3 regions of the Comamonas denitrificans genome follow, and region 3 is predicted to be linked to each of the others. Evidence: predicted binding sites of a transcription regulator. Region 3 holds the regulator's gene; each other region holds the start of a gene.
What was found. Region 3 encodes FNR, which switches genes on or off when oxygen is low (the NO sensors DNR and NnrR bind a similar motif). Its sites were predicted from a motif close to TTGATNNNNATCAA; they were not measured.
Positions count from the first base shown of each region.

Region 1 (4,555 bases), on a different contig from region 3:
CCGCCACCTGGGCTCTTGCTAAAAGCACGTTGAATAATCTTTTTTTCTCTGAATTCTTTTCACAATTGGGTGAAGTGCTTCACCGCATATCGTTAAACTTGGTGCCCAGGAGAGGACTCGAACCTCCACGCCTCTCAGCGCTAGTACCTGAAACTAGTGCGTCTACCAATTCCGCCACCTGGGCATTTCAGGAAAGACTCAAATTGTATATTAAAAAAAACACCTCTCGCAATAATTCCCGCGAGTTTCAAAAAGAAATTGAAGGACAAGTGCAAGGCCACCGCGATGGCCATGGCTTCGTGCTGCGCAGCGATGGGCAATCGGACATCTATCTGCCGCCCAATGAAATGCGCGCTGTGCTGCACCAGGACAAGGTGCGCGTGCGCATCATTGGGCAAGACCGCAAAGGCCGCCCGGAAGGCCATGTGCTGGAAATTGTTGAGCGGCCCGTCAAACAACTCATTGGCCGCTTGCTGCAAGAAAGCGGTGTCTGGCTATTGGCCCCGGAGGACAAACGCTTTGGCCAGGATGTGCTGCTGCCGCAGGGGCCGGGGGAAGGTAAATCGGGCCAAGTCGTTGTTGTTGCCTTGACCGAAGCGCCTGCCCTGTATGGCCAGCCCGTGGGCAAAGTGATTGAGGTACTGGGCGAGGTCGATGACCCGGGCATGGAAATTGAAATTGCCGTGCGCAAATACAGCGTGCCGCATGTGTTCTCTGCGGACTGCTTGGCCGCAGCAGAAGCATTGCCCGACAAGGTCCTGGCCAAAGACCGCAAAGGCCGGGTGGATCTGCGCGATGTGCCGCTGGTCACCATTGACGGCGAAGATGCCCGCGATTTTGACGATGCCGTGTACTGCGAAAGCGCCAAAATTGGCCGCGCCAAGGGCTGGCGCTTGCTCGTGGCGATTGCCGATGTCAGCCACTACGTGCAAAACGGCAACGCCATTGACGTGGATGCCTACGACCGTGCCACCAGCGTGTACTTTCCGCGTCGGGTCATTCCCATGCTGCCGGAAAAGCTGAGCAACGGCCTGTGCTCACTCAACCCCAAAGTGGATCGTCTGTGCCTGGTGTGCGATATGCTGATTACCGCTGATGGTGATTTGCATGCCTACCAGTTCTACCCGGCGGTGATGAACAGCCATGCCCGGCTGACCTACACCGAAGTGGCCGCGATCTTGAGTAATACCCGGGGGCCAGAAGCGGCACAACGTGCAGATTTAGTCCCACACCTCCTGGATTTGCACGGGGTGTACAGCGCCTTGCTCAAAGCCCGCGAAGCGCGCGGTGCCGTGGACTTTGACACGGTGGAGACGAAAATCGTCAGCGACGAGGCGGGGCGCATCGAAAAAATTGTGCCAAGCCAGCGCACCCTAGCGCACCGGCTGATTGAAGAGTGCATGCTGGCAGCCAACGTGAGCGCCGGTGATTTCATCTTGCACAACCAGCGTTTGGCGCTGTTTCGAGTCCACGAAAAACCGTCCATCGAGAAGATAGAAATTCTGCGGGCTTACCTGAAAGCCTTGGCCATCCCTGCCAGCATCAGCGACCATCCCACCGCTGCTGAATTTCAAGCGATCGCCAAAGCCACGCACGACCGCCCAGATGCGTTGCAGGTGCACACCATGCTGCTGCGCTCGATGATGCAGGCTATGTACACCCCGGAGAATATTGGCCACTTTGGCTTGGCCTATGAGGCCTATACCCACTTCACCAGCCCCATTCGCCGCTACCCGGACTTGCTGCTGCACCGGGTGATCAAAGCCATCCTGGCCGACAAGCCCTACACCCTGCCAGCGCTGCCCACCCCCGGCGAAGCGCAGGCCAAGCTGGCCAAACGCTTGGCCGAGCGGGTCACGGCCCCCCAAAGCGCCCAGGCAACCCGTAGCCGCGTTGCTCAGGCGCAAATGCAAGGCTGGGAGGCCGCCGGCCTGCATTGCAGTGCCAATGAGCGCCGCGCCGATGAAGCCAGCCGCGATGTGGAGGCCTGGCTTAAATGCAAATACATGCGCGATTACTTGGGCGAAGAGTTTTCGGGCACGGTCTCAGCGGTCACCAGCTTTGGCCTGTTCGTCACGCTGGAGACGATGTACGTCGAAGGCTTGGTGCACATCAGCGAGCTGGGTGGGGACTACTACCGCTTTGATGAGATGCGCCAAGAGCTGCGCGGTGAGCGCACCGGCGTGCGCTATGCCATTGGCACCCGCATGCAAGTGCAGGTCAGCCGGGTGGACCTGGATGCCCGGCGCATTGATTTTTGCCTGGTGCAGGAAGAGAGCAAAGAGGGGAAAGAGGGCAAAGACCTGGCCGCTGCACCGCTGCCGCAACGTGGCCCGGGCCGCAGCCGGGCGGCGCGGCGCACGGCGGCCTTGCTACAGCAGCAAGAGCAGGAAGAGATGGCGGGGGCATTGATCCCCGATGCACGCTTTGATGAGGCCCTAGCCTTCGGAAAAGTGGGCAAGGCTGAGCAGCGCGTACCCTCTGGTGCGAAAACCGCGTCCACGCACAAGGCCGGCGGCGCTCAAGCGGTGAAGGCCAGCAAAGCCAGTGCCAAAGCCACCAAAGGCAAGTCGCTCGGTCGCGCCAGTGGCCAAGCGAAAGCCGCAAAAGACGCTGCTAGCAGCAAAAAACTTAAATAAAAAAAGAGCATCTACCGCTTTAAATACGTGGAATTCAAGGTGAAAACACCATGAATTCCATTTTTTATCAGCGGTAGAAGCTCTTTTTTAAAACTTTGCTTGCCTGCGCAAGCTAGAGAAAACTTAAGGCTTTGGCAAATTTGTTTGTGTTTTTTCCGGATCTTCACCTAAGCGGATTTTGCCGAGGAACAAAATTGTGAACCAGATCCACATGACGATCAGAAAAACGATGACCGCCAAGCTCATCAGTCCATAGTCGGTGGAGAATAAATCAATCAGCATTTGCATAGCAGCCCTCAATTTGTTTAAGTTGGTAGTGCCCTAAATATCCATGCTCTTAGTAGTTTTTTGTTTGACGCATATCAAAATTTAGGATTGACCCTAGAGTTGTGCTTTGCTGTGGCATTTGCTTACTATCGCTCCCCCTTTGCTGTGCAGTTCCTAGTATGAATCTTGGTATGGATACTTCAACCGTTGCCCAAAACGTGCAGCTGGCACTGGCTCCCGTCTTTTTTTTAACGGCTGTGGCGGGCATGATTGCCGTGGTTGCAGGACGGCTGGCCCGCATCGTCGATCGTGCGCGGGTGGTGGAGTTGGCTTTGGAAAATGCCAGTAAAACCACTGAAGTCGAAAAAAATTTGCGTGAGTTGCGTTACTTGCACTTGCGCGGGCGGTTGTCCAATGCCTCGATTGGGCTGCTGACCTTGTGCGGCTTTTTGATTGGCCTGACGATTATTTTTCTGTTCTTGGGGCAAGAGTGGGGCCTGCACGGCCAACGCATGGCGATATTTAGTTTTTTGGCTGGCGTGGTGTCGTTTATTGCGGCACTGATCGGCTTTTTGTGGGAAACCGTGCTGGCGATGCAGTTGTTCAATTCCAACGCTTTAGAAGTCGAGCGGCACATCCAGCGCGAAGGCTGAAATGGGCCGCAGGCAGGCAAGAGTGCGCAGCCTTAGTCCAGGCGTGCCAAGGCTTCGAGCAAGCCCCATTGATTGGCCAAAATTTGGTAGTGCGCGGTTTGTCCGGTTTTTTGGCTTTCCCCTTGAATAATCACCACATTGCCCATGGCTTGGGCTTTGGACGACAGGGGTTTGATTTTGTCGTATTGGTAGTTCTCAGCAATATCGCCCCGAAAATTAATGATTTTCGGGTTGCCCGATCCCATCTGCTGGGCATGGGTGCTTAGTGTGCGCTCGCGGGTTACTTCGCTCAGGCCCTGGGTGATGGCTTTATCAAGGGAAATAGGTGTGTCGGTCATCGCTGTCTCTGAATCAATAATCCCGCCATCATGCCAGTTTGCTGGGGCAATCCCAAGCCGTGAGGGCCTGGGCTAGGGAAAACATGGTCGAATGCTGTGGCAAATTTCAAACGCCCGCCGCGATGCCCTTGGTGGGCGTTTTTGCACGCAATTGGTGAAATCACCAATGCGACCGATGGGTTGTTATTGTCCACTCTCGCCTTGTTTAGCACGGTCGTGCTTTTGCTGATGAGGAGAGATTCTGGTGGCCAAAAACAAGCAGGGCAGGATGCCCCATTTGAGCGTGACGCAAAAGTTGTGGCTGGGCGTGGCCACCATGGTGGTGGGCTCGATTGTGATTGCGGGCATGGCGGGGGTGCAATCGGCGCAGCACCAAAAAAGCTTTACAGCGCATGAGCAGGAGATTGAGGGCTTGGTCCAGGCGCTGCAAGCCAGTGCGCAAACACCGCAAGACAAACTGCAGTTGCAACAGGTGCAGCAGTTGCGTGAGCAGGCCTTGCAGCAGCGCCAAAAAATCTTCGCTGCCGATGGCGATGCCACCAGTCAGATTGCGCAAACCTATTTGCCTGCAGCGCAAGCTTATTTGCAGGGGATTGAGGGGTTGGTGCAGCACACAGGCCAAAGCTTGGCGGCACTGCGTTCAGAAATGGGAGCGGCC
Region 1 covers NZ_JBHSEY010000046.1:98,759-103,313, reverse strand. Annotated here, with positions in the region: tRNA gene ACFO24_RS09555 (tRNA-Leu) at 1-13, opposite strand, end outside; tRNA gene ACFO24_RS09550 (tRNA-Leu) at 100-184, opposite strand; gene rnr (ribonuclease R) at 204-2,639, shown strand; gene ACFO24_RS09540 (DUF3149 domain-containing protein) at 2,763-2,927, opposite strand; gene ACFO24_RS09535 (DUF2721 domain-containing protein) at 3,098-3,559, shown strand; gene ACFO24_RS09530 (hypothetical protein) at 3,592-3,897, opposite strand; partial or broken gene ACFO24_RS13340 (HAMP domain-containing protein) at 4,166-4,555, shown strand, end outside.
Region 1: ACFO24_RS09540 (DUF3149 domain-containing protein) is a predicted target of FNR. The motif match lies at 2,992-3,005, and genes of this name have one in related genera.

Region 2 (4,555 bases), on a different contig from region 3:
CCGAGAACGTCTCTACCGCCGACATTGAGCCGCTGATTTGGGAAACCCTGAAATCCTGCTACGACCCCGAAATCCCCGTCAATATCGTGGATCTGGGCCTGATTTATCGCTGTGAAGTCACCCCCATTGATGCCCACGGCGATGTGCAGGTGGTAATCGACATGACCCTCACCGCCCCCGGCTGCGGCATGGGCGAGGCCATTGCCAACGAGGTGTGCGACAAGGTGCTGGCCCTGCCCAAGGTCGAGGACATCACCGTAAACCTGGTGTTTGACCCACCCTGGACGCGCTCCATGATGAGCGAAGAGGCGCAACTGACCCTGGGGTTGTAAACACGTTCTCAAGCGCCCCTGCCCCTGCCCCTGCCCTTGAACGGCGAAGGTGCTCCACGCCGGACAAACTGCCCAATTGCTTCACAATCGGCCGCTTGTCCGGCATTTTTATTTTTGCCTTTTCTTTTTTTGGAGACACATCCCATGCGCCTCGAAACCCTGGCCGTCCACGCGGGCTATAAAACCGAACCCACCACCCGCTCGGCCGCTGTGCCGCTGTACCAGACCACCTCGTACACCTTCGACAACGCCCAGCACGGTGCCGACCTGTTCGACCTGAAAGTGGCCGGCAACATCTACACCCGCATCATGAACCCCACCACCGACGTGCTGGAGCAGCGCGTGGCCGCGCTGGAAGGCGGCATCGGTGCCCTGGCCATGGCCTCGGGCATGGCGGCCATTACCGCTGCCATCCAGACCATTGCCGAGACCGGGGACAACATCATCAGCGCCAGCACCCTGTACGGCGGCACCTACAACCTGTTTGCCCACACCTTCCCGCAGCAAGGCATCGAAGTGCGCTTTGCCGATCCGCGCGACCCGGCCAGCTTCGCCAAACTGATCGACGCGCGCACCAAAGCCGTGTTCTGCGAATCGATTGGCAACCCCCTGGGCAATGTGACCGACATCCGCGCCCTGGCCGATGTGGCCCACGCCCATGGCCTGCCGCTGATCGTCGATAACACCGTGCCCAGCCCCTACCTGTGCCGCCCGTTTGAGCATGGTGCGGACATCGTCGTCCACGCCCTGACCAAATACATGAACGGCCACGGCAACAGCATCGGCGGTGTCATCGTCGATAGCGGCAAGTTCCCCTGGGCCGAGCACAAAGAGCGCTTCAAGCGCCTGAACGAGCCGGACGTGAGCTACCACGGCGTGGTCTATACCGAAGCCCTGGGCGCAGCCGCCTACATCGCCCGCGCGCGCGTGGTGCCACTGCGCAACATGGGCGCGGCGCTGTCGCCCTTCAACGCCTGGGCGACACTGCAAGGCATTGAAACCCTGCCCCTGCGCATGGACCGCATCTGCGAAAACGCCCAAAAAATTGCCGAAACCCTGCAAAACCACCCCAAGGTGGAATGGGTGCGCTACGCCGGCTTGAGCGACCACCCCGACCACGCTCTGGTGCAGCGCCAGATGGGTGGCAAGGCCTCGGGCATTTTGTCGTTCAGCCTGAAAACCGCCCCCGGCGAAGACGCGCGCGCCGCCGGTGCCCGCTTCCTGGATGCGCTGCAGCTCTTCCTGCGCCTGGTGAACATTGGCGATGCCAAGTCGCTGGCCACGCATCCGGCCTCGACCACGCACCGCCAGCTCAACCCCGAAGAGCTGGCCAAGGCCGGCGTGACCGAGGGCATGGTGCGCCTGTCGATTGGCATTGAACACATCGACGACCTGCTGGAAGACCTGAACCGCGCCCTGCAAGCCGTTTAAAAAAAGAGCAGTCTGCGCTGATAAACAAAAGGATTGAAGGCTATTACAGCATTCAATCCTTTAAAAATAAGCGTAAACAGCTATAAAAAAAGCCACCTTTGCAGGTGGCGTTTTTGCTTGGAGTCTTAGCAGGAAGGGCGTTCTTAGAAGCGGTAGCCCAGGCCCACGCCCACCAGCAGGGGATCGACCTTGAAAGTACCGACTTTGGTGCCGAACGAACGCACATCAGTCTTGATATAGACCTTTTTCACGTCAAAGTTGATCGACCAGTTTTTGTCCAGCGCGTAGTCAAAACCAATCTGCAGGGCTGGGCCAAAGCTGTTTTTCTTCACGGAAGGGTTCAGGGCAGCGTCAACGGCAGGATCAAACTTCACGCTGGAAAAGCGGGTGTAGTTAATACCAACGCCCACGTAGGGCTTGAACGCGCCCAGCTGGGTGAAGTGGTATTGGGCCAGCAAGGTGGGGGGCAGATGCTTGAGGCTACCGATCTTGGCACCACCAGCACGTACATCATGCTTTTGCGGATAGGTCAGGATCAGCTCAGCGGCAAAGTTGGGGGTGAAGAAGTAGGAGATGTCCAGCTCGGGAATCATCTTGTTGTTCACCGACAAATCCAAAGGAGTGCTGTCTTTGTTAGCGCTATCCAAATGCACAGCGCGGGCGCGTACCATCCATTTGCCATCTTGAGGGTAGTTTTGCGCCATGGCAGCGCCAGAAGTCAGTGCACACAAAGCGGCAGCAGCCAGCAGGGTTTTCTTCATCATGGTGAAAGGTTTTCAAGTGTTATCCGGGGACGGCCCCCGTGCTGCGTATTAGGCCCATGAGTCAAACGGTCAATATTGCTTTGCATCAAGAACTGGTAATTCCCCTTAGTTTTGTAACATTTCGTCCAACCGCCACAAACACCCCGTTTTTTCGCCGATTGAGCCGGCCACCTTGCGCCTACAGTGGCCCCATCGCACTCTTTTGGAGCCACTGCTATGGACCTTCGTTACGCCAGAGCCTTGCGCGATGCCAGCACGGCCTGGGCCCAAAACCACACTACCGATGCCATTACCTTGCAAGAGCTGCGCCGCCGCGCACCGCAAGAGGAACCCACCGTCAAAATGGTGACCGCGCCCAGCGCCACCCAGATGGCGCTGCTGCAACCCCAGTTGGCCGCGTATGGCAACTTGGGCACCAAACTCAATTTGTTTGCCTAAGCACCACGCACACACGCACGGTAGTAAAAGAGCTTCTAACGCTTACCAATAAAGCGTTAGAAGCTCTTTTTTTAGTAGCCCATCCTGGCCACTATTTTTTTACCCCAACCACTTGCGGGCATTGCGCCAGACGCGCATCCAGGGGCTGGCCGCGCTGGGGTCGCCGCTGGTCCAGCTCATTTGGATATTGCGGAACACGCGCTCGGGGTGCGGCATCATGGCCGTGAAGCGCCCGTCGGCCGTGGTCACCGCCGTCAGGCCGCCGGCGCTGCCGTTGGGGTTGAAGGGATAGACCTCGGTGGGCTGGCCGTGGTTATCAACATAGCGCATGGCCTGCACCACCTGATCGGCGTTACCGCGTGCGGCAAAGTTGGCAAAACCCTCGCCGTGCGAGACAACAATGGGCAGGCGGCTGCCCGCCATGCCTTGCAGGAAGATGCTGGGGCTGTCCAGCACTTCGACCATGGACAGACGCGCCTCAAAGCGGTGGCTTTGGTTTTGGGTGAAGCGCGGCCAAGCCTGGGCACCGGGGATGATGTCGGCCAGCTCGGCAAACATCTGGCAGCCGTTGCACACGCCCAGGGCAAAGGTGTCACCCCGGCCAAAGAATTGCTGGAACTGCTCGGACAGGCGTTCATTGAAGGTGATGGAGCGCGCCCAGCCAATGCCCGCACCCAGGGTGTCGCCGTAGCTAAAGCCCCCGCAGGCAACGATGCCCGCAAAGTCTTGCAAGTGCGCCCGCCCCGCTTGCAGGTCGCTCATGTGGACATCCACCGCATCAAAGCCGGCTGCGGCAAAGGCAAAGCCCATTTCCACCTGCGAGTTCACGCCCTGCTCGCGCAGGATGGCCACGCGCGGCTGGGCTTGCAGGTTCAAGTAGGGGGCGGCCACGTCGTCCTGCGGGTCGAACGTCAGGTGCACGTGCATGCCGGGGTCGTTGGCCGCGCCAGCGGCGGCATGTTCGCTGTCGGCGCAGGCGGGGTTGTCGCGTTGCTGGGCGATTTTCCAGCTCACGGCATCCCACACCTGGTGCAGGTTTTCCAAGCTGGCCCCAAAGACTTTTTGCGCATCGCGCCAGATTTGCAGCTCGCCCTTGCCCATGTCCACCGGGCTGGAGGCCGGGCGGGTTTTACCGATGATGTGGCTGCACTGAATCAGGCCATGCTCACGCAGCACCTGCATGACTTGGCTGCGGTCGGCGGTGCGAATTTGCAGCACCGCACCCAGTTCTTCGTTGAACAGGGCCCGCAGGGTCAGGTCTTCGCGGCGGCCGGCAATCTGCTGGCCCCAGTTTTTGCCCTCGCCCGAATCCATGCGGCCATCGGTAATGCCGTCGCCTTCGGTCACCAGCATGTCCACGTTCAGCGCCACGCCAACGTGCCCGGCAAAGGCCATTTCGGCCACCGTGGCCAGCAGGCCGCCGTCGCCCCGGTCGTGGTAGGCCAAGATCAGGCCTTGCTGGCGCAAGGCGTTTACGGCGGCCACCAGGGCCTTCAAATCGTCGGCATTGTCCAGGTCGGGCGTGGTATTGCCGCTTTGGCCCAGCACCTGCCCCAGGATGGAGCCACCCATGCGGTTTTGCCCCCGGCC
Region 2 covers NZ_JBHSEY010000002.1:40,605-45,159, reverse strand. Annotated here, with positions in the region: gene sufT (putative Fe-S cluster assembly protein SufT) at 1-332, shown strand, start outside; gene ACFO24_RS01115 (O-acetylhomoserine aminocarboxypropyltransferase/cysteine synthase family protein) at 477-1,763, shown strand; gene ACFO24_RS01110 (OmpW/AlkL family protein) at 1,907-2,524, opposite strand; gene ACFO24_RS01105 (hypothetical protein) at 2,744-2,965, shown strand; gene purL (phosphoribosylformylglycinamidine synthase) at 3,065-4,555, opposite strand, start outside.
Region 2: ACFO24_RS01110 (OmpW/AlkL family protein) is a predicted target of FNR. The motif match lies at 2,603-2,616, and genes of this name have one in related genera.

Region 3 (4,555 bases):
GCAAACGCCCAACGTGAAAACTCAGCCACCGCCAACGCGATACGGCCTGGTCAGAAGCACCACCAGAGGCAACCAGCGCACAAGGCGCTGCGCACATGACAAGACAATGGGGCCCCCCTACGAGCCCCATGAATAAGGTTGTCCACAGTAAAGAGATCAGCATGGATCAGATGATCCGCGAAAAGCGCTCCCGACTGCGCGCGGCTTGCAAATAGCGGTCAAACACCAAGGCCACCCCACGGACAAAAAACCATCCCTTAGAAGTGACACGAATACAGTCATCCAACACTTCAACCAAGCCCTCTTCTTGCTGGCCGCGCAGCAACTCAAACTCAGCGGCAAAGTACTGCTTGCAATCAATCAGCCAGGCGTTGTTGATGGATTCAAACAACAGCTCGCCTTGGCACATGATGGCCATGATCACGGCGCGACGAATCAAGTCGTCTTTAGACAGCGCCAAACCACGCACAATGGGCAGCAAACCTTGGTCGATCAAATCGTAATACTCGTCCAAAGTTTTTGCATTTTGGCTGTAAGTGCCGCCAATGCGGCCAATGGCCGACACGCCCAAAGCAATCAAATCGCAATCGGGCTGGGTGCTATAGCCTTGAAAGTTGCGGTGCAAGCGCCCTTGGCGTTTGGCAATCGCCAAGGCATCGTCCGGCAGGGCGAAGTGGTCCATCCCCACGTACACATAACCTGCATCAATAAAGCTATCAATGGCCGCCGAGAGCATTTCCAGCTTGTCACCCGCTGTGGGCAAGTCAGGCCGCACAATGCGCCGCTGCGACTTGAAGCGCTCAGGCAAGTGGGCGTAGCCATACAAGGCAATGCGATCAGGCCGCAACTCGCCCACTTGCTCCAGCGTACGGGCAAAGGATTGCGGATTTTGTTTGGGCAGGCCGTAGATCAAATCGACGTTCAGCGATTTAAAACCGATTTTGCGGGCCGCCTCAACCAAGGCAAACACCTGTTCAGCCGGCTGAATGCGATGCACGGCTTGCTGCACATCAGAGTCAAAATCCTGCACGCCAAAGCTCAGGCGGTTCAGGCCAATATCCCATAGCACTTGCAAACGCTCAGGTGTGACCGTGCGGGGATCCACCTCAATCGAATATTCACCATCGGGGGCAAACTCAAAACGTGCCCGCAGTACCTGCATCAGGCTGACAAGCTCTTCATCGGACAAGAATGTCGGTGTTCCCCCCCCAAAATGCAGCTGACTCACCACCTGCCCACGCCCCAGGTGCTGCACATGCAAATCGAGCTCACGCTCCAGATACTGCAAGTACTTTGCCGCCCGATCATGGTGCTTGGTGATGATTTTGTTGCACGCGCAGTAGTAGCACAGCGATTCACAAAACGGGATGTGGATGTACAGCGACAGTGGCTGCACTGCCGTGGCAGATAGCACTTTGCGCTGCTGCAGCGCAACGATGTAATCTTTTTCGCGGAAGGCCTCAACAAAGCGGTCAGCCGTCGGGTAGGAGGTATAGCGTGGCCCTGGCACGTCATAACGGCGCAGCAAATCGGGCGTGACAATACTCATGGGCAATCTTCTCCTTGGTAAGCCCTTTATTTTCGGGTAAATAACCAAGCTACCGACTTGACGTGCGTCAATTATTTATTTAAAAAGAAACGGGTGATAATTTGACCTAAGTCAGCGCAGCACGGGCTTACCCCAAATGCCCCGTGTTTTTCTTTGTTTTCTCTCTTTGCCCCGGGCAACGGCGGTCTTGGCTCAATGACTCCTACCACTGCATCCATACAAGTTACCTGCTCCAATTGCAATCTGCGCGAACTGTGCATGCCCGTGGGCCTGGACTGCCAGCAAATGCAGCGCATTGAAGAGGTGGTCGCCACCCGGCGCAAGATCAAGCGTGGCGACATGCTGTTTCAAAACGGTGAAGATTTCACCTCGCTGTACGCCATTCGCACCGGATTTTTCAAAACCTGTGTCGCCACCGAGGACGGTCGCTACCAAGTCACCGGCTTTCAAATGGCGGGGGAAATCATTGGCTTGGATGGCATTGTTCACAATCACCACACCTGCGATGCGATTGCGCTAGAGAACGCCGAAGTGTGCGTGATGCCGTTTAACCGCATCGAAGAAATCTCCCGCGAAGTCACGGCGCTGCAATCACATGTGCACAAAGTCATGAGCCGTGAAATCGTGCGCGAGCACAGCGTCATGCTGCTGCTGGGCAGCATGCGGGCAGAGGAACGACTGGCCGCATTTATTTTGAATTTGGTGCAACGCCTGCATTCACGCGGTTTTTCTTCTTCGGAGCTGATTTTGCGCATGACGCGCGAAGAAATTGGCAGTTACCTGGGCCTCAAACTCGAAACTGTCAGCCGCACCTTCTCCAAATTTGTCGAAGATGGCATGGTGGAGGTCAAACAGCGCCATATCCGCATCCTCAACCAAGAGGCACTGCAGCGCTTGGTGAACAATTCCCGCGAAGGGCGCTGACCTGGCCCCTTGGCACCAGCCACCCAACATCCAATATTCAACCCCCAGGCCTGCGCAAAGGCCTGCTCTTTCCCAAACCTCTTGGCACTATCCAGCACCACGCAGGTGCAGCAAGCCTATAGTGCGCCCCCTATGCTACGACTTTCCAACTTTGGCCCCCACGCCCGCATGCTAGGCATGGTCATTCTGTGGGGGGCCTCCTGGCCCGCCGGGCGCATCGTGGCCCAGGCCATGCCGCCGCTGGCCGCTGCCAGCCTGCGCTTTGTGCTGGCGCTGCTGGTGTTGCTGCCGTGGATGTACCACAGTGGCGGTTTTGCACAACTTAAAAACTGGAGCACAAAGCGCTGGATGGGTATGGCTTTAGGCGGTTTTGTTGGGGTATTTGGCTATGCCAGCTTGTTCCTGTCGGGGCTGCAGTACCTGCCGGCGGGCAAGGCGGCCTTGCTGATCACCCTCAATCCGGTGGTCACGCTGCTGCTGGCGGTGTGGCTGTTCAAAGAACGGCTCAATGCCATCATCGGCCTGGGCATGACCATGGCGTTTTGCGGCGCCATCATCGTGATTTCCCAAGGCAACCCCTTGCACATTTTGCAGGGGCAGCTGGGCTTGGGCGAGTGGCTGATTCTGGGTTGTGTGGCCTGTTGGGTGGGCTACACCTTGCTGGGGCGCTGGGTGATGAATGGGGTGGATGCGCTCTCGGCCACGGCGGTGACGGCCAGCTTTGGCACGCTGTTTTTGATTGTGGCCAGCTTGCTGGTGGAAGGCCCTGCCGGAGTGCAAGCTGCCCTGCACAGCGGCTGGAGTGCCTGGGGGGCTTTGTTGTTCTTGGCCTTTGGTGCCACGGCCCTGGCCTATGCCTGGTTCTTTGATGGGGTCAAGCGCCTGGGTGCAGGCGCGGCAGCCGGCTACATCACCCTGGTGCCGGTGGTGGGGGTGGCGGTGTCGGCGCTGCTGCTGCACGAGGCACTGGATACCAGCCTGCTCATTGGCGGCACTTTGGCGGTGCTGGGCACCGCCATCATGCAACGCGGGCGGCGCTAAAAAAGCCCCAGCGCCACGAGCGGCTAGGCCTTTGCAGCCCTCGGGCATTTGCAGTGCATATAGCCCGCCACAGTGTAACCCAACACCGTGGTGCCCACAGCCCCCAGGCCAAAGACCAGGGCAATCAAAAACCAGTCGGCCGGGCCGCCTGCATCGGTAAAGCCCGAGGACGACACCTTGGCCATCACCACTAGGGCCAGCGCACCGCCGAGCAATCCTATTGCTTGAGCACCTACCATGCGCCTAGCAACGATTGTGCGCTCTTTGAATAGTAAAAATAAGAAGGCCAAAGTGCCTCCAGCTATCAAAATAATGAGCAACCACAGCAGCGGTGCGCCCAGCATCTCTTGAAAGACGTACCAGAAAATCAGCGGATCGAGTTCTTTCATGACGGGTTTCCTTCTTGGGGTTCGGGGTTCTGGGAATCAAGCCTGGCCACGCAGCATGCTGATGTAGGTGGGCTTGAGGGCCATGGTCTTCATGACCCAGCTGATCCACAGCTCCTCCAGCGGCGCAATGACCCCGGGGAAGGAGGGCGTGAGATTATTTTCGTAATCAAACTCCACCAGCATGGCCTGGCCTAGGCGGGTGATCAGGGGGCAGGAGGTGTAGCCGTTGTACAGCGCATCGGACTGCTTGCCCTGGATATCGGCCACCAAGTGATCGATGGCCACCGGCACCTGCCACTTCACGCTGGCCGCTGTCTTGCCCTTGGGCACGCCGGCAATGTCGCCCACACCAAAGACGTTGGGGTAGCGCACGTGGCGCAGCGTGCCCTTGTCCACCTCCATCCAGCCCTCGGCAGCCCAGTTGCCGCTTTGCCAGGGCAAAGGGCTGTTGCGCACGGCCTCTGGGGCCAGCATGGGCGGGATGATGTGAATGAAGTCCCAGTTCTGCTCTTCGGTACCCTCTTGGGTCTTGAAAGTGGCAATGCGTTTGCCAGGGTCAATGGCTGTCAGCACCCGGTGGTACTTAGTTTGGATGTTGCGCTCTTTGAACAGCATGCGCACCTTCTCCGAGACGATGGGCACGCTAAATAAG
Region 3 covers NZ_JBHSEY010000057.1:77,547-82,101, forward strand. Annotated here, with positions in the region: gene ACFO24_RS12320 (sulfite exporter TauE/SafE family protein) at 1-163, opposite strand, end outside; gene hemN (oxygen-independent coproporphyrinogen III oxidase) at 167-1,549, opposite strand; gene fnr (fumarate/nitrate reduction transcriptional regulator Fnr) at 1,745-2,473, shown strand; gene ACFO24_RS12335 (DMT family transporter) at 2,606-3,514, shown strand; gene ACFO24_RS12340 (DUF5368 domain-containing protein) at 3,538-3,903, opposite strand; gene ACFO24_RS12345 (NAD(P)/FAD-dependent oxidoreductase) at 3,940-4,555, opposite strand, start outside.